Regions from separate parts of the Streptomyces sp. NPDC042346 genome, predicted to be linked through region 1. Evidence: riboswitches for the same ligand, from Rfam matches in the RefSeq annotation. Region 1 holds a riboswitch; each other region holds the start of a gene.

Region 1 (7,388 bases):
GTCGAGGTCCCGCAGATCGAGGCGGCCGTCGACGAGGAGCTCGCCCGGTTCGCCGCCGAGGGCCCCACGGCCGAGGAGATGGAGCGCGCGCAGGCCCAGTTGGAGCGCGAGTGGCTCGACCGGCTCGGCACCGTCGCGGGCCGCGCCGACGAACTGTGCCGGTTCGCCGTGCTGTTCGGCGACCCGCAGCTCGCCCTCACCGCCGTCGACCGGGTCCTCGACATCACCGCGGAGGAGGTGCAGGCGGCCGCCAAGGCCCGGCTGCGCCCCGACAACCGCGCGGTGCTCGTCTACGAGCCGGTGGCCACCGAACAGAGCGAGAGCGACAGCGACGAGGAAGAGGGAGCGGACCAGTGACCGACGCTGCCGTGTCTTTGACGAGCATGGACTTCCACCCGCAGCCCGAGCCGGGCGTCGCCCGGCCCTGGGCCTTCCCGGCCCCGGACCGCGGCTCCCTGGCCAACGGTCTGACGGTGCTGACCAGCCACCGCCCCGGCCAGCAGGTCGTGGCCGTGGAGATCTTCCTGCCGGCCCCGCTGGACGCCGAGCCGGCCGGTCTCGACGGCGTCGCCACGATCATGGCCCGCGCGCTCTCCGAGGGCACGGACCAGCGTGGCGCCGAGGAGTTCGCGGCCGAGCTGGAGCGCTGCGGCGCCACGCTCGACGCGCACGCGGACCACCCGGGCGTACGGGTCTCCCTGGAGGTGCCGGTCTCCCGGCTGCCCAAGGCGCTCGGGCTGCTCTCCGAGGCGCTGATCGCCCCGGCCTTCCTGGACACCGAGATCGAGCGCCTCGTGCGCAACCGCCTCGACGAGATCCCGCACGAGACGGCCAACCCGAGCCGCCGCGCCGCCAAGCAGCTCTCCAAGGAGCTCTTCCCGGCCGCGGCCCGGATGTCCCGGCCGCGTCAGGGCACGGAGGAGACGGTCGCCGCGATCGACGCCGCCGCGGTCCGCGCCTTCTACGAGGCGTACGTCCGCCCCGGCACGGCCACCGCCGTGGTGGTGGGCGACCTGACGGGCGTCGACCTGGAGAAGGTCCTCGCCGAGACGCTGGGCGCCTGGACGGGCGAGCCGGCCGAGGCGCTGCCGATGCCGCCGATCACCGCCGACGACACCGGACGGGTCGTCATCGTCGACCGTCCGGGCGCGGTCCAGACCCAGTTGCTGATCGGCCGGATCGGTCCGGACCGCCACGACAGCGTCTGGGCGGCCCAGGTCCTCGGCACGTACTGCCTCGGCGGCACGCTGACCTCGCGGCTCGACCGGGTCCTGCGCGAGGAGAAGGGCTACACGTACGGCGTGCGGGCCTTCGGCCAGGTGCTCCGCTCGGACGCCGAGGGGAACGGCGCCTCGATGCTCGCCATCAGCGGCTCGGTGGACACCCCCAACACCGGCCCGGCACTTGACGACCTGTGGAAGGTGCTCCGGACCCTCGCGGCGGAGGGCCTCACCGACGCCGAGCGCGAGACGGCCGTGCAGAACCTGGTGGGCGTGGCGCCGCTCAAGTACGAGACGGCCGCCTCGGTCGCCGCGACGCTCGCCGACCAGGTCGAGCAGCACCTCCCGGACGGCTACCAGGCCCAGTTGTACGCGCGGCTCGCCGAGACGGGCACGGTCGAGGCGACCGCCGCCGTGGTCAACGCCTTCCCGGTGGACCGGCTCGTCACCGTGCTCGTGGGCGACGCGACGGAGATCGCGGAGCCGGTGCGTGCGCTCGGCATCGGTGAAGTCACCGTCGTGACCGGCTGATCGCCCGCGCCGATCACCGGCGGAAGGCCTCGACGTCCCGCTTTCGTCGAGGCCTTCCGCTTTGTCCGGATTGGGAGCAAGGGTGACCGTCTGCCCTGTGGCATGTCTTACAAACAGGCGTGTCTGTTTGGTGATTGAAAGATGATCCGCATAGCGTCGGTCCGGCTGTTCGTCAGTGCACGTGCCGCAGTCGCGGCAGCGGACAGTCATCGCCGAGTCCCCGTCAGGCGCGAGCCTGGGGAGCCGGGGACCCACACAGTCCCTGGGGTGAATCGGGCGCCTTCGCCATGTGCGGAGGGGCTCGTAGGAGACCTTCCTGCTCCGAACCCGTCAGCTAACCCGGTAGGCGAGAAGGAAGGAAAGGATCAGCCCCTACATGGCGTTCACCCGTGCCACCGGGAAGCATCGTGGTCCGAGCCGGATGGCACGCCGCAGCGTGGGCATCGCCGGCGTAGCGACGCTCGCCACCACCGGCGTCATCGGAACCTTCGCCTCCCCGGCGCTCGCCGCCGACACGGACAACCGCTCCGTCGAGGACACCGGCCTCACGCAGGTGATCACCGAGGACTCGCTCGCGGACCGGATCGACGCCCAGGCCGCCGCCCAGGAGCAGGAGGCCTTCGAGGCCATCGCCAAGGCGAAGGCCCAGGCCGAGGCTCGTGCCGAGGCGAAGCGCAAGGCCGAGGCCCGCGCCAAGGAGGTCCGCGAGGACCGCGAGCGCGCCGCCCGCGAGGCCGAGCGCCGCCGCCTCAACTCCTTCCAGCTCCCCGTGGCCGGCTCGTACGTGACCACCGGGTACAAGACCGGCGGCTCGCTCTGGTCCTCCGGCAGCCACTCCGGCATCGACTTCCACGCCTCCTACGGCAGCTCGGTCGTCTCCGTCGGCTCCGGCACCGTCGTCGAGGCCGGCTGGGGCGGCGCGTACGGCAACAACATCGTCATCCAGATGAACGACGGCACGTACACCCAGTACGGTCACCTCTCGTCCATCGGGGTCTACGTCGGCCAGACCGTCGAGCCGGGCCAGCAGATAGGCGTCTCGGGCTCGTCCGGCAACTCGACCGGCCCGCACCTCCACTTCGAGGCGCGGACGAGCTCCGAGTACGGCTCCGACCTGAACCCCATCTCGTACCTCCGCGCCCGCGGCGTCAGCCTCTGACACCCGGCGGATCGCGTCGCAAAAGCCCCGGCTCGTACTGAGCCGGGGCTTTTCGCTGCCCGAAACATATCGCCGGATTCCATGGGGCCATCGGAAATTCCGGCCTGCTGCAATAGAGTCGCAGGACACTTGCGGAACAGACGCAGAACAGGCGTCGCTCGAATTGTCTCTCGCGGATCAAGGCGGAGGTCGGACATGCGCGTTCCCGCGCAATCGGTATGCACGGCGATCCGGGACGACATCGTCTCCGGTGTCTTCGAGCGGGGCGCGCGGCTGACCGAGGAGCAGCTCGCGCGACGCTACGGGGTCTCCCGCGTCCCGGTCCGCGAGGCCCTGCGCACCCTGGAGTCCGAGGGCTTCGTCGTCACCCGCCGCCACGCCGGCGCCCATGTCGCCGAGCCCACGGAGCAGGAGGCGGCCGATCTGCTCGACATGCGGGCCCTGCTCGAACCCCTGGGCGCCGCCCGCGCCGCGCAGCGCCGCACCGAGGCGCACCTGAAGGTGTTGCGCGGCCTGGTCAGACTGGGTCAGGAGCGGGCCAGGCGCGGCCAGGGCGAGGACCTGCGCTCACTCGGCGGCTGGTTCCACGAGACGCTCGCGCAGGCCTCGGGCAGTCCGGCCCTGACGGCGCTGCTCACCCAGCTGCGGCACAAGATCGCCTGGATGTACGCGGTCGACCAGCCCGCCCACGCCGTGGAGGCCTGGTCCGAGCACGGCGCCATCGTGGACGCGGTCGCGCGGGGCGACGCCGAGCGGGCCAGGGCGCTGACCGCGCTGCACGCGGAGCGCTCGCTGGGGCTGCACCGGCTCAAAAAGCCGGAGCGCGGGCGCGTGAGGGTTTCGCAACATGTCGTCAACACGGCGAGCGGCCGGAATTAACATGCGCACCGTATACAAAGAAGAGAAATTCGCTGGAGCCGAATTGTGCTGCCTGAAAACATCGGCATCGGAAGGCTCCAGAGGATTCCGGAAGGTTCCGTGAGTTTCCGTAAGTTTCGGAAAAGCGAAAACCGCGGCTGCCGGAATTCCGGCGGCCGCGGTCTCGTCGTACGGGAAAGGCGGGGTCAGACGGTCTCGGGGAGCTCGTCGAGCCCCTCGGCGACCAGCTTCGCGAGACGGTCCAGCGCGGCCTCGGCGCCGTCGGCGTCCGAAGCGAGGGTGATCTCCTCGCCGCCCTGCGCGCCCAGGCCGAGCACCGCGAGCATCGAGGCGGCGTTCACGGGGTTGCCGTCGGACTTGGCGATCGTCACCGGAACGCCGGAAGCCGTGGCGGCACGGACGAAGATGGACGCGGGGCGGGCGTGGAGGCCCTCGGCCCAGCCGACGTTGACGCGGCGCTCAGCCATGGTGTTGCCCTTCAAGTCTCAAGCGGGTTGTCTAGACCAGTCTCTCACGGGACGCGCGGTGCTCGTGCCGACCTTCGGCCCGGATCGGACCGCCTTTCGGTCCTCCCCACCTTGCACGGCACGCCCCTGCCGCGCGACCGGTGCCGGTGTCGTACACCGGCCGTAGGCTGGCCCCATGCAGAGCGCGTCGGAGCAGTCGGAAGCGGCGGATCGACCGGCATCACCGGAGCACGCCTATCCCGATCACTGGGAGGCCGACGTGGTGCTCCGGGACGGCGGCACCGCGCGCATCAGGCCCATCACCGCCGATGACGCCGACCGGCTGGTCAGCTTCTACGAGCAGGTGTCGGACGAGTCGAAGTACTACCGCTTCTTCGCGCCCTACCCCCGGCTCTCCGCCAAGGACGTCCACCGGTTCACCCATCACGACTTCGTCGACCGGGTGGGCCTCGCCGCGACCGTGGGCGGGGAGTTCATCGCCACCGTCCGCTACGACCGCATCGACGACCGGGGCATGCCCGCCTCGGGACCGGCCGACGAGGCCGAGGTCGCCTTCCTCGTCCAGGACGCGCACCAGGGGCGCGGAGTCGCCTCCGCCCTCCTCGAACACATCGCGGCGGTCGCGCGCGAGCGGGACATCCGGCGCTTCGCCGCGGAGGTGCTCCCCGCCAACAACAAGATGATCAAGGTCTTCACCGACGCGGGCTACACCCAGAAGCGGAGCTTCGAGGACGGCTCCGTACGGCTCCACCTCGACCTCGAACCGACCGTCCGCTCCCTCGCCGTCCAGCGCGCGCGGGAGCAGCGGGCGGAGGCGCGATCAGTCCAGCGGCTCCTCACCCCCCGGTCCGTCGTCGTCGTCGGCGCCGGGCGCGCACCCGGCGGCGTCGGCCGGACCGTCCTCCGCAACCTCCTCGGCGCCGGTTTCACCGGCCGCGTCCACGCGGTGAACGCCGCGCTCACCGACGGGCCCGCCGAGCTCGACGGCATTCCCGCCCACCCCTCCGTCGGCGCCATCGGCGAACCGGTGGACCTGGCGATCGTCGCGGTCCCCGCCGAGCGGGTGCCGGAGGTCGTCGCCGACTGCGGCGAGCACGGGGTGCGGGGCCTCGTCGTCCTCTCCGCCGGGTACGCGGAGAGCGGCCCGGCCGGCCGGGAGCGGCAGCGCCAGCTCGTACGGCAGGCCCGCTCGTACGGGATGCGGATCATCGGGCCCAACGCCTTCGGGATCATCAACACCTCCGAGGACGTCCGGCTCAACGCCTCGCTCGCCCCCCACATGCCGGCCGCCGGGCGGATCGGGCTCTTCACCCAGTCCGGCGCGATCGGGATCGCGCTCCTCGCCGGGCTCCACCGGCACGGCGCGGGGCTCTCCTCCTTCATCTCGGCCGGCAACCGCGCCGACGTCTCCGGCAACGACTTCCTCCAGCACTGGTACGACGACCCGGGGACGGACGTCGTCCTCCTCTATCTGGAGTCGATCGGCAATCCCCGGAAGTTCACCCGGCTGGCCCGCCGCACCGCCGCGGTCAAACCCGTCGTGGTCGTCAAGGGCGCCCGGCACAGCGGCAGCGCGCCGCCCGGCCACCGGGTGCCCGTCACCCGCATCCCGCACGCCACGGTCTCCGCGCTGCTGCGCCAGGCCGGGGTGATCCGCGTCGACACGGTCACCGAACTCGTGGACGCCGGACTGCTCCTCGCCGCCCAGCCGCTGCCGGCCGGGCCCAGGGTCGCGATCCTCGGCAACTCCGAGTCGCTCGGCCTCCTCACGTACGACGCGTGCCTGACCGAGGGGCTGCGTCCGCTGCGGCCGCTCGACCTGACGACCGCGGCGGGCCCGACGGACTTCCGGGACGCGCTGGCGGCGGCGCTCGCGGACGAGACGTCCGACGCGGTCGTGGTGACCGCGATCCCGTGGGTCGGGGAGAACGGTGCCACCGAGTCCGGCGACGGGGAGGTCCTCGCGGCCTCCCTGCGCGAGGCCGTCGCGTCCGTCCCCGCCCCGGCGAAGCCCGTCGTCGTCGTCCACGTCGAGATGGGCGGCCTCGCGGAGGCCCTCGCGGTCGCGACGAGCACCCGGCCGGCGCCGACGAGCACCCGGCCGGCGCCGACGGGGAGCCGTACGGTGTCGACTCCGGCCCGTCCGGCGGCGGACGGAGCGGTGACCGGAGCGGCGGACGGCGCGCCCAACGCCCGCACGACCGGCCCGGCGACCGGCACGGCGACCGGCGATGCCGGAACCGACAGGGCCACGCCGGCCCCGGTGCATGCCGCGCCCGTCCAACAGGCCACCGAGGGGGCCGCCCCCGGCTCCGCCGACCCGACCGCCCCCGGCTCCGCCGTCCCCCCGGCCACCGACCCGCAGGCGACCATTCCCGCCTATCCCGCCGCCGAGCGGGCCGTGCGGGCGTTGGCCGAGGCCGTGCGGTACGGGCAGTGGCGGCGGCAGGCCGCCGAGCCCGGGCGCGTGCCCGAGTACGAGGACATCGACGAGGGCGGGGCCGCCGCGCTCATCGAGCGCGTGCTCGGCGCCGGCGGCGACGCGGACGCGCGGGGTGTGACCCTCGACACCGCGGACGCGGGGGAGCTGCTCTCGCGGTACGGGATCACCGTCCTGCCCACGCTCCCCGCACCCACCCCCGACGAGGCCGTCGCCGCCGCCCGCCGCCTCGGCTACCCCGTCGCGCTCAAGACGACCGCGCCCCACCTGCGCCACCGCCCCGACCTCGGCGGCGTCCGGCTGGACCTGGCCACCGAGGAGCAGCTCCGTACCGCCTACGCCGAGGTGACCGAGGTCCTCGGCAAGCCCGAGGAGCTCCAGCCCGTCGTCCAGGCGATGGTGCCCCGGGGCGTCGACACCCTGGTCCGCTCCGCCATCGACCCCGCCGTCGGAGCCGTCCTCTCCTTCGGGCTCTCCGGCGCGGCCTCCGAGCTCCTCGGCGACACGGCCCACCGGCTGGTCCCGGCCACCGACCGGGACGTCGCCGAGCTCGTCCGTTCGATCCGCACCGCTCCGCTGCTCTTCGGCTGGCGTGGATCCGCCCCCGTCGACACCCCCGCCCTGGAGGAACTCCTCCTCAGGGTCTCCCGGCTCGTCGACGACCACCCGGAGGTGGTGGCGGTCTCCCTGGA
Region 2 (7,388 bases), on a different contig from region 1:
GTACACCGGCCACATCGAGACGGGAGCCCCGAGCGTCACCGGCTGAACCCCCGCACCCGGCAGGTGACGGGCACGGGCGGGGCGCCACCGCCCGTCACCGGCCGGCGTGCGCGGCCCGGCGGATCGTCGCGTCGAGGAGGTCCACCGCCTCGGCGGCCGTCCGGCCGGGCGCCCGGTTCCACGGACCGATCAGGTCGTGCCACCCCCGGGACCGGAGCTCGGTCATGATCCAGGCGGCGGCCTCGTTCATGGTGTCCGCGCCGCCGTGGCCGAGGCGGTGGGCGGCGAGGAGCGCGCCGCAGACGCAGCGCGCCCCCCGCGCGTCGCGCAGCTTGTACGGGGCGTTCTGCCAGCCCCACTCGGTGAGCACCAGCCGCGCGTAGCCGAGGTGCACCGAGGGCCGCAGCTCGGGGCGGCCGATCCGGCGCCAGGCATGGAGGCGGTCCGGGAGTACGGCTCCGATCCGGCCCGGGAGTGTGCGCTCGGCGGGGGCGGGCGGCGGCAGCGCGTCGAGCGCGTCGGCCACGAGTTGGTCCACGGACACGGAGAGCAGCGCCCGCCAGTCGGCCGGCGGCGCGGGGACCGCCGGCTCGGCGACCGTCGGCGTGGGGGCCGTCCAGTCGGTGACGATCCGCTGCCAGGTGGCGCTCTCGAAGAGAGCGGCCGCCTCGCGGTCGAGGGTGTCCGGGCTGAGCGGGGAGGTGGTGGTGGTCGGCATCCGGAGGGCTCCTGGGTCGGGTGCCTCCATCATTCAAGAAGAATGTCGGGTTTGCGACTTTTGACCATACCTAGCCCCCCATCGGAGTCCGGCTCGGGCGAACAGCCCACAGAGGCTAATTTCCTCCTATTTACTCACCAACGGAATTACGTCGCATATTCGGACATTGCTCACCGGGTGACGCGGTTCACTTTCCCTCGCCGCCGCCGGGCACCCATTCGGCCGCAGGCCGTACCGCGCACGGAAGTTCACCGGGGTCCGAGTCCGGTCGATCTTGAATTCCTTGAATTCGGAGATCCAATTCCGGGAGCGAACGACCAGCTCCTCTTGTTATCCGTCGCATTACTGGCCTACGGTCACCCCCATTCGAGCGGAACGCCTAATCCTGCCGCCGCCCGAAACACCTCCCTTTCACCCGACGGCAGGAGCGGGGGACCCACGAATTCGCCGGTCCGGAATCCGGAACGGCTCGGGGTGAAGCCGCGTGTGCGCGGCCGGACATCTCCCGTCCGAACCCGACAGCTCACCCCGCAGGCGCCGGAGAGGAATCCCGTCATGCCTGCACACGGTAAGCACCGCCGCCCCCGCCGCCGCACCGTCTCCCGCGGTCTCGCACTCGCCGGAACGGGCGGGGCCGCCCTGGCCCTGCCGCTGGTCATGCCCGCCACGGCCGGCGCCGAGACCGTCTCGTCCGCACCCCGGATCGCCGCCCAGTCCCACGCGGCGCAGTCCCACGCGGTGCAGTCCTTCGCGGCGCAGCCCGTCACCGCGCGGCCCGCCGCCGTGCCGTCCGCTCCCGTCGCCGCGCGTACGTACACCGTCGTCAGCGGTGACTCGCTTTCCTTGATCGCCCATAAGAAGGGAATTCAGGGCGGCTGGAAGTCGATTTACCGGACCAACAAGTCCGCCGTGGGTGACAATCCGTCACTCATTCACCCCGGTCTCGAACTGACGATTCGTCGGGATTCCGCGAAGGCCGCCCCGGCGCCTGCCACCGTGCAGAAGAAGAAGAAGAGCTCCACCACGACGGATCGGGCGAGCCGTTCCGAGCGCCGTGCCGCGGCGCCGGCCGCCGCCTCTGGCGCCTCCGCCGCGCAGGCCGTTCCCGCTGCCGCGCCTGCCGTCCAGGCCGCCCCGGCAGCCGCCACCCAGTACGCCGACAACCTCGACGGCTGGATCCGCGCCTCGCTGGACATCATGGCCCAGCACGGCATCCCCGGCTCGTACGACGGAATCCTCCGCAACGTGATGCGCGAGTCCTCCGGCAACCCCCAGGCGATCAACCTCTGGGACTCCAACGCCGTGGCCGGCACCCCCTCGAAGGGTCTGCTCCAGGTGATCCAGCCGACCTTCGACGCCTATCACGTGCCGGGCACGTCCACGGACCTGTTCGACCCGGTCGCCAACATCACGGCCGCCTGCAACTACGCGGCCGACCGCTACGGCTCCATCGACAACGTCAACGGGGCCTACTGACGCCGGAAGTGCTCGGCGAACCAGTCCGTGGCGAGCTCCGCCACCTCCTCCAGGGCGCCCGGCTCCTCGAAGAGATGCGTGGCGCCGGGGACGACGGTCAGCCGGTTCTCGCAGCGCAGCAGGGCCTGGGCCCGTCTGTTGAGGTCCAGGACGAGCGCGTCCCGGCCGCCCACCACGAGGAGGGTCGGGGCGCGCACCCGGGCCAGGTGCTCGCCCGCCAGGTCGGGCCTGCCGCCGCGTGAGACGACGGCGGCGACACCGGAAGAGGGATCGGCCGCCGCCCACAGCGCGGCGGCCGCGCCCGTACTCGCCCCGAAGTATCCGATCGGCAGGTCGCTGCCCCCGGGCTCCCCGGCCAGCCACTCCGTGACGCTCGCCAGCCGGCCGGCGAGCAGCGGGGTGTCGAAGACGTGCGCCCGGTCGGTCGCCTCGCTCTCGGTCAGCAGGTCGAACAGCAGCGTCCCGAGCCCGGCCCGGTTCAGGGCCGCCGCGACCGCGCGGTTGCGCGGGCTGTGCCGGCTGCTGCCGCTCCCGTGGGCGAAGAGGACGACGCCGGTCGCGCCGTCGGGGACGGCGAGCCGTCCCCCGAGGGTGGCTCCGGTCACCGGGATCCGGACGTCCGAGTCCCGCACGACGGGTCCGCGCGCGGCCCGGCTGCGGTCGAGGCAGGCGAGCACCTCCGCGTCGGTCGTCTGCGAGAAGTCCCGGTAGAACTGACCGATCGCGTAGAAGAAGTCGGGCTCGCGGACGCACACGGTCTCGTCGGCCTCGCCGCCGACGCGTGCGGTCCAGCCGCGCGGTGCGACCGGCACCGCCAGGACGATCCGCGCGGCACCCTTGGCACGGACCACCCGGCAGGCGGCCAGGGCCGTGGCGCCCGTCGCGAGCCCGTCGTCGACGACCACGACCGTCCTGCCGTCGAGGGGCACGGGCGGGCGACTTCCCCGGTAACGCTGGGTGCGCTGTTCGAGCTCGACGTGCTCGCGCTCCTCCACGGCCGCGAGATCCCGCTCCCCCACGCCGGTCTCGCGCAGCACGTGCTCGTTGAGGACCCGCACCCCGCCCTCCCCGAGGGCGCCCATCGCGAGCTCCGGCTGCTGCGGCACCCCCAGTTTGCGGACGAGACAGATGTCGAGGGTCGCGTCGAGCGCGTCGGCGACCTGCGCGGCCACCGGTACGCCGCCGCGCGGGAGCCCCAGGACCACGACGTCCTGGCCCTTGAGGTGGCCGAGGCGGGCAGCGAGCTGCCGGCCCGCGTCGGTGCGATCAGTGAAGTCCATGGCCCGCCGCCCTTCCGCACGCGGCCCGGGCGCGGGGCGGAACGCCGTGTCCCGTCCCCTGCCCGTCCCTCCAGGGTAGACGGGTCGCCTCGCCGGGACAGCTCAGCGGGACTGCAGGGCGTCGAGGGCGACGGCCTGGGCTATCGCGAGCCGCCGGTCCAGTTCCGGGTCGGCTATGTCCACGACGTACCGGTCGCGCACTCCGAAGCGCTTCTCGACGGACATGACGTGCCGTCCGGCCTCGGCGAAGTCGAAGTGGTACGGCACGACGAAGGGGAGCAGGTCCGTGAACGGGAGGAACTCCCAGCCTCGCCGCAGGAGCCCCACGGTCCGGTTCCGCTCCTGACCGGTCGACTCCCGCGTCTCCGCCCCGGCCCGGTTCAGGTGCCAGGTGCTGCGCAGCAGGGACGCGCCGAAGTCCTTGCGGAAGCCGCCCAGCCGCGTGCCGGAGGCGCCGTGGACGTCGTAGGTCGCCCCGAGGTCGATGACCTGCCGGGCCCGGAAGGTGAAGAGGACCTGCCGCCGGGACTCGTCGGTGTAGAACGTGACGTGTTCCTTGAGGGCCATCCTCTTCTGGTGGGCGAAGGCGACCAGTTCGGCCTCCTCGCCGTCCGGGCCCATGGTGTGCACCAGGTAGCGGTTGGCCATCAGGGTGACCTTCTGCCGTACCAGGAAGCGGTGCTGCGACTGTGCGAGGCCCATCGGTGGTGCTCCTGCCGGTCCTGGACGGTCCGTCGGTGACCGTCCCGTGGGGATGTGAGCACGATGATCCGATGTGGAAGGGGCACGCCGCTGTCCTCGAAAGTCGTCGGTCGCGAAGACCTTCGGAGCGGTTCAGCCGCGCGGCTCCTCGGAGCCGGCCCGGACGACGGCGACGGGGCACTCGGCGTGGTGCAGCAGCGCCTGGCTGACGGAGCCCAGGAGCAGTCCCGCGAAGCCGCCCCGGCCCCGTGCTCCCGTCACCAGGAGCTGGGCGTCGGCGCTCTGCTCCAGCAGGACGGGACGGGTCCTGCCGCGGACGAGGCGCCGCTCGACGGACACCTCCGGCCACCTGGCCGTCGCCCCCGCGAGCGCCTGCGCGAGGACGCGTTCCTCCTCGCCGCGGATCTCCTCCGTCCCGTGGAAGAGCGGGGTCGGATCGGCCGGTCCCGAGGACGGTTTCCACACGTGCACCGCTCGTAGCTCCGCGCCGCGGGCCGCCGCCTCGGCGAAGGCGAAGTCGACGGCCGCGTCCGCGTCACGGGAACCGTCGACGGCGAGCAGCACGGGCCCGCTCGGCTTCTCACGGCCCCGGACGACGAGCACGGGGCAGTCGGCGTGGGCCGCGAGGTGGACGGCGACCGAGCCGAGGACCAGGCCGGTGAAGGCCCCGGTGCCGCGGCTGCCGACGACCACCAGGTCGGCGGAGGCGGACCGGGCGGCCAGGATCGTGAGCGGTTCGCCCGTGACGATCTCCCCGGTGACCTCGATGCCGGGTGCGCACCCGCGCGCGTGCGCGACGGCGCTGTCCACGATCTCCTGGGCCTGCTGCCGCAGACCGCCGTCGGGCGGCCCGTACGGCGACGGGCCGAGGGAGACCTTGAGCAGCGGCCAGATGAAGGCGTGGACGACGGTCAGTCGCGTGCCCCGCGCGCGTGCCTCGTGGGCGGCGGTCTCCACGGCGCGCAGCGCCGAGTCGGAGCCGTCCGTCCCGACCAGCACGGAACCCCGGTCCTGGGCACCACGAACGCCCTCGGCACCCCGACCGCCCTCGGCCGCGCGTCCGTCCTCGGCGTCCCGTCCGCCCGTGCCCTGCTCCTTCTCGGCCCGTCCCACCACGTGTCCTCCGCCTTCCCGTCCTCCGGCCGGCGCGCGAGCGCACCCTTTCACCGGTCAGGTGCCCGGCGGCCGGGGTGTCACCCGGGACGGAAGTCCCCGGTGACACCGCGGAAGGTCCCGTCAGGCGGCGAGGAAGGCCTCGACGGCCTCGGCGAGGGCCTGCGGGGTCTCCTCGGGGGCGTAGTGGCCGGCGTCCTTGAGGACTTCGAGGCGCGCGTTCGGGTACCAGCGCAGCCAGGTCGCCTCCATCGTCTCCGAGCCGAGCGCCGGGTCGTGGGCGCCGACGACGAGGAGGACGGGAGTGGGGTTGTCGCGGACGCGCTCGTGGAAGTCGGGACCGGACCAGGAGTCCAGATAGGCGCGGAAGGCCGTCGCCGATGAGCGGCTGACGGAGCGGTCGACGAGGGCCTTCAGCCAGGCGTCGTCGTACCGGCCGCCGGTGGTGTTGTCGATGATCGCGCGCCGGTTCGCCGGGGAGTCGGCGGCCCCGGCGAAGAGCTCCCAGGTCTCCCCGTCGAGCGGGAATCCCGCGGCGGAGACGGGTGAGACGCCGATGAGGGAGCGGACGCGGCCGGGCGCGTCGAGCAGCATCAGCTGTGCGGCCTTGCCGCCCATCGAGTGCCCGATGACGGAGAACGAGTCCCAGCCGAGGTCGTCGGCGACGGCGAGGGCGTCGGCGGCGACCTCCTCCATCGTGTAGGCGCCCTCGATGTCACGGGCCTCGCCGTAGCCCCGGCAGTCGACGAAGGCGTACGTGCCGACGGCGGGGTCGAGATGGTCGCGCAGCGGGGCGAAGCTGGTCCGGTCGCCGAACCAGTTGTGCAGCACGAGGGCCCGTGCGGGCCCTTCGCCTTGAACGTCGTACGGAAGAACCCGGCCCGTCATCGTGCCCCCTGGCAGCGAGGTGGTGGCGCCGCGCGTCTGCGGCGGCGATGGTCGACGACCGAGTGTGACGGTGCGGACGCGTGCGGTCAACAAGGCCGGGCGGCGCACACGAGGCTCGGGGGTGTCACGCACGGGGTCCGGGATGCGGGGTCTTTCGCCGCGGGCGCATCCTGGCTGTGTGACCTCGCACGGCACGTCCGGCCCCGGCCCGGCGGCGGACGGTTCCGGGCGCCCTTCCGGGACCGGGGCCGACGGGACCTCTTCCGGCGCGCTGACGCGGGCGCTCGCGGAGGCGGCGCTCCGGGCGGTCGAGGCGGTCGGCGGGTACGCGGGCGGGGTGTACCTGCGGTCGGAGACCCCGGGCCTGCTGCGGCTCGCGGTGCTGGTGGGCCTCCCGGGACCGTTGTTCCGCCCGTGGTGGCGGATGCATGTGAACCGGCCGTTCCCGGTGGCGGAGGTCCACCGCTCGGGGCAGGCCGTCCATCTGGCCGACGTCGAGGACGCGATGCGGCGGTTCCCGCAGCTGGTGGCGAGCCTGCCGTTCCCCTTCGCCTCGCTGTACACGCCCGTGATCGCGGGCCGCGAGCGGTTCGGGGTGCTCGTGGCGCTGCGGGCGCCGAGGCCGGGCGAGGCCGTGAGCGCGCGCGACCGGGGGCGGATGGCCGGCGACGCCCGCCGGCTCGGCGAGACGCTGGCCGGCCTGGCGGCGCACGGGACCGCGGTCGAGTGGACCGGTGACCCGGTGTGCGTGCAGCTGTCGTCGGGTTCCGCGCCTCCCGTGCGCTTCGGTTCCTTCGACTGGGACCTGGACTCGGGCACGGTCACGATGGACGGCGGGCTGCGGGAGATCCTCGGGACGGGGGCGGTCTCGCCCTGCTCGATCGAGGTGCTCACCTCCCGGCTGGATCCGGAGGACGCGTACGCGCTGTGGGCGGCGGCGTTGCAGGCGACGGGAGAGGACGGACGGCCGACGGTGCGCAGGATCCGGCTGAGGGGTCCGGACGGCGGACTGCACCTCTTGGAGGTGTCGGCCAGGGCCCGGCAGAACACGCCGGAACGGCCCGGTGACCCGCGTACCGGCGGCCGGCTCGCGGGCACGCTCGTCGACCTCGGGACGGGTCTCGTCGGCTCGGACGCCACGGACCGGCTGCCGCGGGCGATCCTGGCGATCGACCGGCTGGGCCGGATCACGTACCTCAACGAACGGACGG
Region 3 (7,388 bases), on a different contig from region 1:
GAGGCCCCCGTACCTACGAAAGGGCCCTGAGACGCCCCTCGGAGGGCCCAAAGACCCCCTTCGGACCCTCTTCCGACGCCATCAGGGCCTTTTTCCTTGTGAAGAACTTCACGAACTTTCCCGACGGCATGTCGCCGGGAGGCTCGATAGATGCCCGCTATGCCACGGATAGGGCGATCCCATCGAGGATGTCGTGCTCGCTGACGACGACCTCGCTCGCTCCGACCCGCTCCACGATCTCCCTCAGGACCAGCGCACCGGCGATGATCACGTCGACCCGGCCCGGGTGGATGACGGGGATCGCGGCCCGCTCGTCGTGCGTGGAGGCGAGGAGCCGGTCGGTCACCTCGGCGACCTGAGCGGCGGAGATCCGGGAGTGGTGGATCTTCTCGGAGTCGTACTCCGTGAGCCCGAGGGCGATGGCGGCGACGGTGGTGACCGAGCCGGCGAGCCCGACGAGGGTCTCCGCCGAGCCGATCGGCACGGTCTCGGCGGCCAGGTCGAGCGCGGCCCGGACGTCGGCGCGGATCGCGGCGACCTCCTCGGCGGTCGGCGGGTCGTGCCGGACGTGCCGCTCGGTCAGCCGGACGCAGCCGATGTCGACGGAGCGGGCGGCCTCGACGTGCTTGTTGCCGGTGACGAACTCGGTCGAGCCGCCGCCGATGTCCACGACGAGGTACGTCTCCGGGCCGTGCAGCTCTCCGGTGGCGCCGGTGAAGGAGAACGCGGCCTCCTGGTCGCCGGTGATGACCTCGGGCTCGACGCCCAGGATCTCCACGACCCCGTTCACGAACTCGTCGCGGTTCTCGGCGTCGCGCGAGGCGGAGGTGGCGACGAAGCGGAGCCGCTCGGCACCCAGCTCCTTGATGACCTCGGCGTACACGCGGCAGGCCGCGAAGGTCCGCTCCAGCGCCTCGGGCGCGAGCCGGCCCGTCTTGTCGACGCCCTGCCCGAGCCGGACGATCGTCATCCGCCGGTCCAGCTCGACGAGGTCACCCGTCTCGGGGTGGACGTCGGCGACGAGGAGGCGGATGGAGTTCGTACCGCAGTCGATTCCGGCGACCCGGGTCACTCGCCCTTCTCCTCTTCCTTGTCGGCGCACGGCGTGACGCAGGCGCCCTTCGCCCACCACTCCGGCAGCATCGCGAGCGCCTCGTCGCCGAACGGGTTGACGCCCGGTCCGGCGGCCAGCGAGTGGCCGACGAGGACGTGCAGGCACTTGACCCGGTCCGGCATGCCGCCGGCGCTCGGGAAGCCCTCCAGGACGTCGATCGCGTCACGGCGGGCGATGTAGTCCTCGTGCGCGGCCCGGTAGGCGGCGGCCAGCTCCGGGTCGGTGGCGAGCCGGGCCTGCATCTCCTTCATGACCCCGTTGGCCTCGAGGGTGCCGATGGCCGAGGCCGCCCGGGGGCAGGTCAGGTAGTACGTCGTCGGGAACGGCGTGCCGTCAGGGAGCCGGGGCGCGGTCTCGACGACGTCCGGGTTGCCGCACGGGCAGCGGTGCGCGATGGCGCGCAGGCCGCGGGGCGGCCGGCCGAGCTGGAGCTCGAAGGCGGCGATGTCCTTCTCGGTGGGCTCGGTGCGTTCGGTCTGCGGAGGGGGCGTTTCCATGTTTTTTCGGTTGCCTTGCTCGTGTGTCGCGGAGGAGGGGTCAGGGACGGTCGGCGTGGTCGACGCCGTCCCAGAGGTTGTCGTACCAGGGGCGTTCCGCCGCTCCCTGGTCGGCGCGGGGCCGCTGCTCCGCGTCGGGGTCGTTCACGGTGAAGCCGGTCTCGCCGGGCCGCACGTAGTGCAGGTGCTCGCGGGCGAGCCGGCGGACGTAGGACGGGTCCTGGAGGCGGGCCTTCTCGTCCCGCAGCTCCTCGACCCGGCGTGCGGCCTCGGCCGCCCGGCGCTCCTGGTCGGCGATCTCGCCCTGCTGGGAGACGTAGCTCCGCATCGGGTAGGCGAGCGCCACGACGAGGGAGCAGACGACGAGCGCGAGGAAGGCCGCGCGGCCGGTGAGCCGGGAGCGGCGGGCCTGCCGGCGGGTCTGGGAGCGGTAGACACGGGCGGCTGTCTGCTCGCCGAGCAGTCTGATCCGGGTCGCGGTCGAGAACCGGTCCCGGTCCTTCGCGGCCATGTCGTGTCGCCTCCCCTGTTCATGCGTACGTCCCCGCACACGGTACGGGACCGAGTACGGGGACGTACGGAAGCTGCCCTACGGAGAGGCTCAGCCCTTGAAGCGCGGGAAGGCGCTGCGGCCGGCGTAGACCGCGGCGTCGTCGAGGATCTCCTCGATGCGCAGGAGCTGGTTGTACTTGGCGACGCGGTCCGAGCGGGCCGGGGCACCGGTCTTGATCTGACCGCAGTTCACGGCGACGGCGAGGTCGGCGATGGTGACGTCCTCGGTCTCGCCGGAGCGGTGGGACATCATGCACTTGAAGCCGTTGCGCTGGGCGAGCTCGACGGCGTCCAGGGTCTCGGTCAGCGAGCCGATCTGGTTGACCTTGACCAGGAGGGCGTTGGCGGTGCCCTCCTCGATGCCGCGGGCGAGGCGCTCCGGGTTGGTGACGAAGAGGTCGTCGCCGACGATCTGGACCTTGGCGCCCAGCTTGTCGGTGAGGACCTTCCAGCCGGCCCAGTCGTCCTCGTACAGCGGGTCCTCGATGGAGACCATCGGGTACGCGGAGACGAGCTCCTCGTAGTACTCGGTCATCTCGGCGGCCGAGCGGGACTTGCCCTCGAACTCGTACGTGCCGTCCTTGTAGAACTCGGACGCGGCGACGTCGAGCGCGAGCGCGACGTCGGAGCCCGGGGTGTAGCCGGCCTCCTTGATGGCCTCGATGATGAGGTCGAGGGCCGCGCGGTTCGACTCGAGGTTCGGGGCGAAGCCGCCCTCGTCGCCGAGGCCGGTGGAGAGGCCCTTGCGCTTCAGCACGCCCTTGAGCGTGTGGTAGATCTCGGCACCCCAGCGGAGGGCCTCGGAGAAGGACTCCGCGCCGATCGGGGCGATCATGAACTCCTGGATGTCCACGTTGGAGTCGGCGTGCGACCCACCGTTGAGGATGTTCATCATCGGAACGGGCAGCAGGTGCGCGTTCGGGCCGCCGAGGTAGCGGAAGAGCGGGAGGTCGGAGGCCTCGGCCGCGGCGTGCGCGACGGCGAGGGAGACGCCGAGGATGGCGTTGGCGCCGAGCGAGCCCTTGTTCTCCGTGGCGTCCAGGTCGAACATGGCCTGGTCGATCAGGCGCTGCTCGGTGGCGTCGTAGCCGACGAGCTCCGGGCCGATCTGCTCGATGACGGCGAGGACGGCCTTCTCGACACCCTTGCCCAGGTAGCGGTTCGGGTCACCGTCGCGAAGCTCGATGGCCTCGAACGCACCGGTGGAGGCGCCGGACGGAACAGCAGCACGGCCGGTGCTGCCGTCGTCGAGGCCGACCTCGACCTCGACCGTGGGGTTGCCTCGGGAGTCCAGGATTTCCCGGGCTACGACGACGTCGATGGACGGCACGAGCATCTCCTTTTTGGGATGTGACGCTGGATGTGACGCATGGCCGGTGCAGGGTCGCTCGGCCTTGCGACAAGAGCCTAACCGGCTCAGGGGGTCCGGTCGGCCGTGCGCCCGCCCCCTGGGACGAAAAAGGACCCAAGGGCATGCATCTCGGGACGAAGGACCCCAGATCTACTGGACGGTAACTACGAAGTCCTCCCCAAAGGGTCCCGGTAGACGCGGAACCCCGTATGTACGGAACCCCGGACGCACGGAACCCCGGACGCACGGAACCCCGGTCCGGCGCGCACGGGGGAGAGTGCGCCGGACCGGGGTGGTCACCGCGGGAGGGTCGTCTGGGTCGGGTGAGCCGCCGGACTCACCCGAGCCGCCGGGCTCACTTGAGGTGGAGCTGCTGGCCCACGTAGATGAGGTCGGCGTTCTCGACGACGTCCTTGTTCAGCTCGAAGAGCTTGGCCCAGCCGCCCTTGACGCCGTGCGCCTCGGCGATCTTGCTGAGGGTGTCGCCGGCGACGACCTTGTACTCGCCGTCACCCTTCTTGACCACCTTGCCGGTCGGGGTGGTGACCGTCTTCTTGGTGGCGGCCTTCGGCGCGGCGTGCTGCTGCGTCGACTGCTTCGGGGCCTGGCGCTGCTCGCTGCGGGTGGTCGGCTGCTCGGCCTTCCGCTCCTGGCGCGGCTGCTGCGTCTGCTGCTGGGGCGCGGCCTGCTGCGGCGCGCTCTCGGCGGAGCCGCCGTCGTACGAGGCGCCGGAAAGGCCCACGCCACAGGACGGCCAGGCGCCCTTGCCCTGGCCCGCGAGGACCTTCTCGGCGATGGCGATCTGCTGGGACTTCGACGCCTGGTTGGCGGTCGAGGCGTAGGCGGTGCCGCCGTACGCGGCCCAGGTGGAGGCCGAGAACTGGAGGCCGCCGTAGTAGCCGTTGCCGGTGTTGATGGCCCAGTTGCCGCCGGACTCACAGGCGGCGACGGTGTCCCACTCGGAGACCGTGGCGGCCGAGGCGGTGCCCGCGGTCATCAGCGGGGCGGCGACGGCGACACCCGTGACACCGACGAGGGTGACGACCTGGGTGGCCTTGGAGGGACGACGGTGTTTGCCCTTACCGGAAAACAGCATGGAGATTCTCCTCACCGACGCCTGTGAGGTGAGCTGTCGGGTTCGGGCCGGAAAGTTGCCCGGCCGCGTGTCCTAGCACGCGGCTTCACCCCAAGCCGGTCATCGGCCGTCTGTCTCAACGGCCGGGACCGGCACTTACCTTGGGTCCCCCACTCCTGCCTTCGGCGCTTACGCGACGACTGTTCCCATCGGCCGACGGCAGGATTCGGCGTTTCGGTCGACGGGGCCCGCGGTGGCGAGCGGTTACGACCGTAGACACAGACCCACCGGAAGTTCAAAGAGGCGTATTGCGGAAATATCGCCCCTACTTGCCTTCCGGCGGGGGGTGTTTGCGCAGGTGAGAGGTGACGGGAGCAAAGTTCGCGGACGTGACACGCCAGTTGGGGCGAAGAGACCCATGTCTCACTTACCCAGAACCGGACATACGCCCCCGAACTACCCGGCCTTCGTCTCCGCCTTCTTCTCCGAACCGATCGTCAGGTCAAGGCTCTGACCAGGGACGATGAGGTCCGGGTCGACACCCACGGTGCCGCGGTTGGCGTCGTAGAGGGCGTTCCATCCGCCGGGGAGTTCGTTCTCCTGCGCGATCTCGGACAGGTTGTCACCGGGCTGCACGGTGTACGCGCCCGAAGCACCCTGACTGTCCGTTGTGTCCGAATCCTTCATTGCGTCAGTCGTGGGCGTGGCGGCGGAGCTTTCCGCCAGCTCGTCCGTCGATGAGGCGTGTCGGCCGGATTCAGCCGAGGTGTCCGTCTTGCCGGTTTCCTCCGGGGCCGCCTCGCCCCGGTGCTTGCCGGTGCCGGGCGTGGCCGACGAGGTGTCACCTGTCGGCGTTTCGGGCGATACGGGCGTAAGGGACGCATCGGGCGTGGCCGGGGTGGTCGAGCCGCCCGTCGGCGTGGTCGGGTCCGTCGGCGTACCGGCGGTACCCGGAGCGGTCGGGGTGCCCGTGGTGGCCCCCGTCGCCGGAGCGGTCGGGGTGCCCGTGGTGGCGGGCGCGGTGGGCGTGGCGGAGGCGGTCGACCCGGTGGGGGCCTTCGACGGCGTACCGGCCTCGGCGGACCCGGTGGACCCGGCGGTCTTCTCCGCGGCCTTCTCGGCGGCCTTCTCGGCCGCGGCGGCCTCCGAGGGCGTGATCGGGACGCCCGCGGTCCGGTTCGACTCCGCCACGGGCCCGGTGGGCGCCTTCGGGGCGGCGGCCGGGCCGGGGTTGATCCCGGTGGCCCTGCCGTCGTTCGTGAGGCCGGCGATGGGCGCGCAGGTGGCCCAGTCGGTGCCGCCGGCGGCGAGCGCCTTGTCGGCGATCGCGATCTGCTGGGCGCGGCTGGCCAGGTCGGGGCTGGGCGCGTAGGCGAGGCCGCCGTTCCGCTCCCAGCTGTCCTGGGTGAACTGGAGACCGCCGTACATGCCGTTGCCGAAGTTGGCGCTCCACTGGCCGCCGGACTCGCACTCGGCGACCCGGTCCCAGGTGGCCGCGTCGGCGGCGGAGGCGGAGCCGGTGGCGAGCAGCGGCAGCGCCAGGGCGGATCCGGTCACTCCCGCGGCGACGACGATGGCGGGGGCCTGACGGGGGCGACGGTGTCGTCCGTTCCCGGAGCGCATAGGGAGGCCTTTCGCGTGACGGCTGAGACTGCCGGGAAACGTAGCGGCATTCGAACACCCATCACAAGTCGATGGCCCCCCGATCACGTAAAGATCACAGTCTTGACGATCCGTCAGTTCACCGCAGCCGTACGGAAGGGGAGAATTCCACCGGAAGCGTGCGCAATCCCCGCATGATGAGCCCTCCGCGCCACCGCAGTTCGGCCGGATCGGCCGCAAGTCGCAGGTCGGGCAGGCGAGTCAGCAGGGTGGCGAGCGCGGCCTGGCCCTCCAGCCGGGCGAGCGGCGCCCCCAGGCAGTAGTGGATGCCGTGCCCGTACCCGAGGTGCTGGCTGTCGCGCCGGGAAAGGTCCAGCGTGTCCGGGTCCGCGAACCGCTCCGGGTCCCGGTTGGCGGCGGCGAGGACCACGAGCACCGGGTCGCCCGCCGGGATCTCCTGCCCGCCGACGGTCAGCGCCTGCGTCGCGTACCGCCAGGTCGCCATCTCCACCGGCCCGTCGTACCGCAGCAGCTCCTCGACGCCCGTCTCCAGGAGCCCGGTCTCCCCCGCCGCGATCGAGGCCTGGAGCCGCTCCCGCTCCTCGGGGTGCCGGAGCAGCTGGTAGACCCCGTTGCCGATGAGGTTCACGGTCGTCTCGAAACCGGCGAAGAGAATGATGAACGCCATGGCGGCGGCCTCGTTCTCGGTGAGGTGCTCGCCGTGGTCGGAGGCCCTGATGAGCCCCGAGATGAGGTCCTCACCGGGCTCCTCGCGCTTGCGGTGGATCAGCTCCGCGAGATAGCCGCGCATCTTCTTCACCGACCGGGCGACCCCGCCGCGCGGCCCGCCGCCGTGCCGGATCATCATCCCGGCCCAGTCCCGGAAGTCGTCCTGGTCCTCCGGGGGCACGCCGAGCAGGTCGCAGATCGCGTAGATGGGGAGCGGGAACGCGAACTCGTGGATGAGGTCGGCGCTCCCCTTCTCCACGAAGTCGTCCATGAGCCGGTCGGTCAGCTCCTGCACGCGCGGCGCGAACTCCGCGACCCGGCGCGGCGTGAAGGCCTTCGAGACGAGCCGCCGCAGCCGGGTGTGGTCGGGCGGGTCGATGTTGAGCAGATGCGTCATCAGCTCGGCCTTGCGCTCGCCCGGGATCCCCGTCTTCCCCTTCGCGTGCGGGGACTCGTCGTGGTGCGCCG

What was found. A riboswitch is a leader RNA that binds a small molecule or an ion and turns the genes downstream of it on or off. The one in region 1 is predicted to bind cyclic di-AMP.
Region 2: it holds a riboswitch for cyclic di-AMP, as region 1 does, so the genes downstream of both, ACZ6K0_RS09650 (LysM peptidoglycan-binding domain-containing protein) here and ACZ6K0_RS29355 (M23 family metallopeptidase) in region 1, are expected to answer to the same signal.
Region 3: it holds a riboswitch for cyclic di-AMP, as region 1 does, so the genes downstream of both, ACZ6K0_RS33360 (transglycosylase family protein) here and ACZ6K0_RS29355 (M23 family metallopeptidase) in region 1, are expected to answer to the same signal.

The regions. Positions count from the first base shown of each region.
Region 1 is NZ_JBVJEH010000008.1:290,432-297,819, reverse strand. It holds gene ACZ6K0_RS29365 (M16 family metallopeptidase) at 1-357, shown strand, start outside; gene ACZ6K0_RS29360 (M16 family metallopeptidase) at 384-1,751, shown strand; cyclic di-AMP (ydaO/yuaA leader) riboswitch at 1,952-2,114, shown strand; gene ACZ6K0_RS29355 (M23 family metallopeptidase) at 2,128-2,910, shown strand; gene ACZ6K0_RS29350 (GntR family transcriptional regulator) at 3,106-3,789, shown strand; gene ACZ6K0_RS29345 (HPr family phosphocarrier protein) at 3,975-4,256, opposite strand; gene ACZ6K0_RS29340 (bifunctional acetate--CoA ligase family protein/GNAT family N-acetyltransferase) at 4,432-7,388, shown strand, end outside.
Region 2 is NZ_JBVJEH010000002.1:223,371-230,758, forward strand. It holds gene ACZ6K0_RS09640 (phosphocholine-specific phospholipase C) at 1-46, shown strand, start outside; gene ACZ6K0_RS09645 (DUF6197 family protein) at 95-718, opposite strand; cyclic di-AMP (ydaO/yuaA leader) riboswitch at 1,115-1,268, shown strand; gene ACZ6K0_RS09650 (LysM peptidoglycan-binding domain-containing protein) at 1,274-2,194, shown strand; gene ACZ6K0_RS09655 (alpha/beta family hydrolase) at 2,188-3,474, opposite strand; gene ACZ6K0_RS09660 (LURP-one-related family protein) at 3,577-4,176, opposite strand; gene ACZ6K0_RS09665 (universal stress protein) at 4,309-5,175, opposite strand; gene ACZ6K0_RS09670 (alpha/beta fold hydrolase) at 5,413-6,177, opposite strand; gene ACZ6K0_RS09675 (SpoIIE family protein phosphatase) at 6,356-7,388, shown strand, end outside.
Region 3 is NZ_JBVJEH010000010.1:340,866-348,253, reverse strand. It holds gene ACZ6K0_RS33380 (Ppx/GppA phosphatase family protein) at 158-1,072, opposite strand; gene ACZ6K0_RS33375 (DUF501 domain-containing protein) at 1,069-1,611, opposite strand; gene ACZ6K0_RS33370 (FtsB family cell division protein) at 1,652-2,122, opposite strand; gene eno (phosphopyruvate hydratase) at 2,213-3,499, opposite strand; gene ACZ6K0_RS33360 (transglycosylase family protein) at 3,870-4,610, opposite strand; cyclic di-AMP (ydaO/yuaA leader) riboswitch at 4,614-4,787, opposite strand; gene ACZ6K0_RS33355 (transglycosylase family protein) at 5,046-6,146, opposite strand; gene ACZ6K0_RS33350 (cytochrome P450 family protein) at 6,331-7,388, opposite strand, start outside.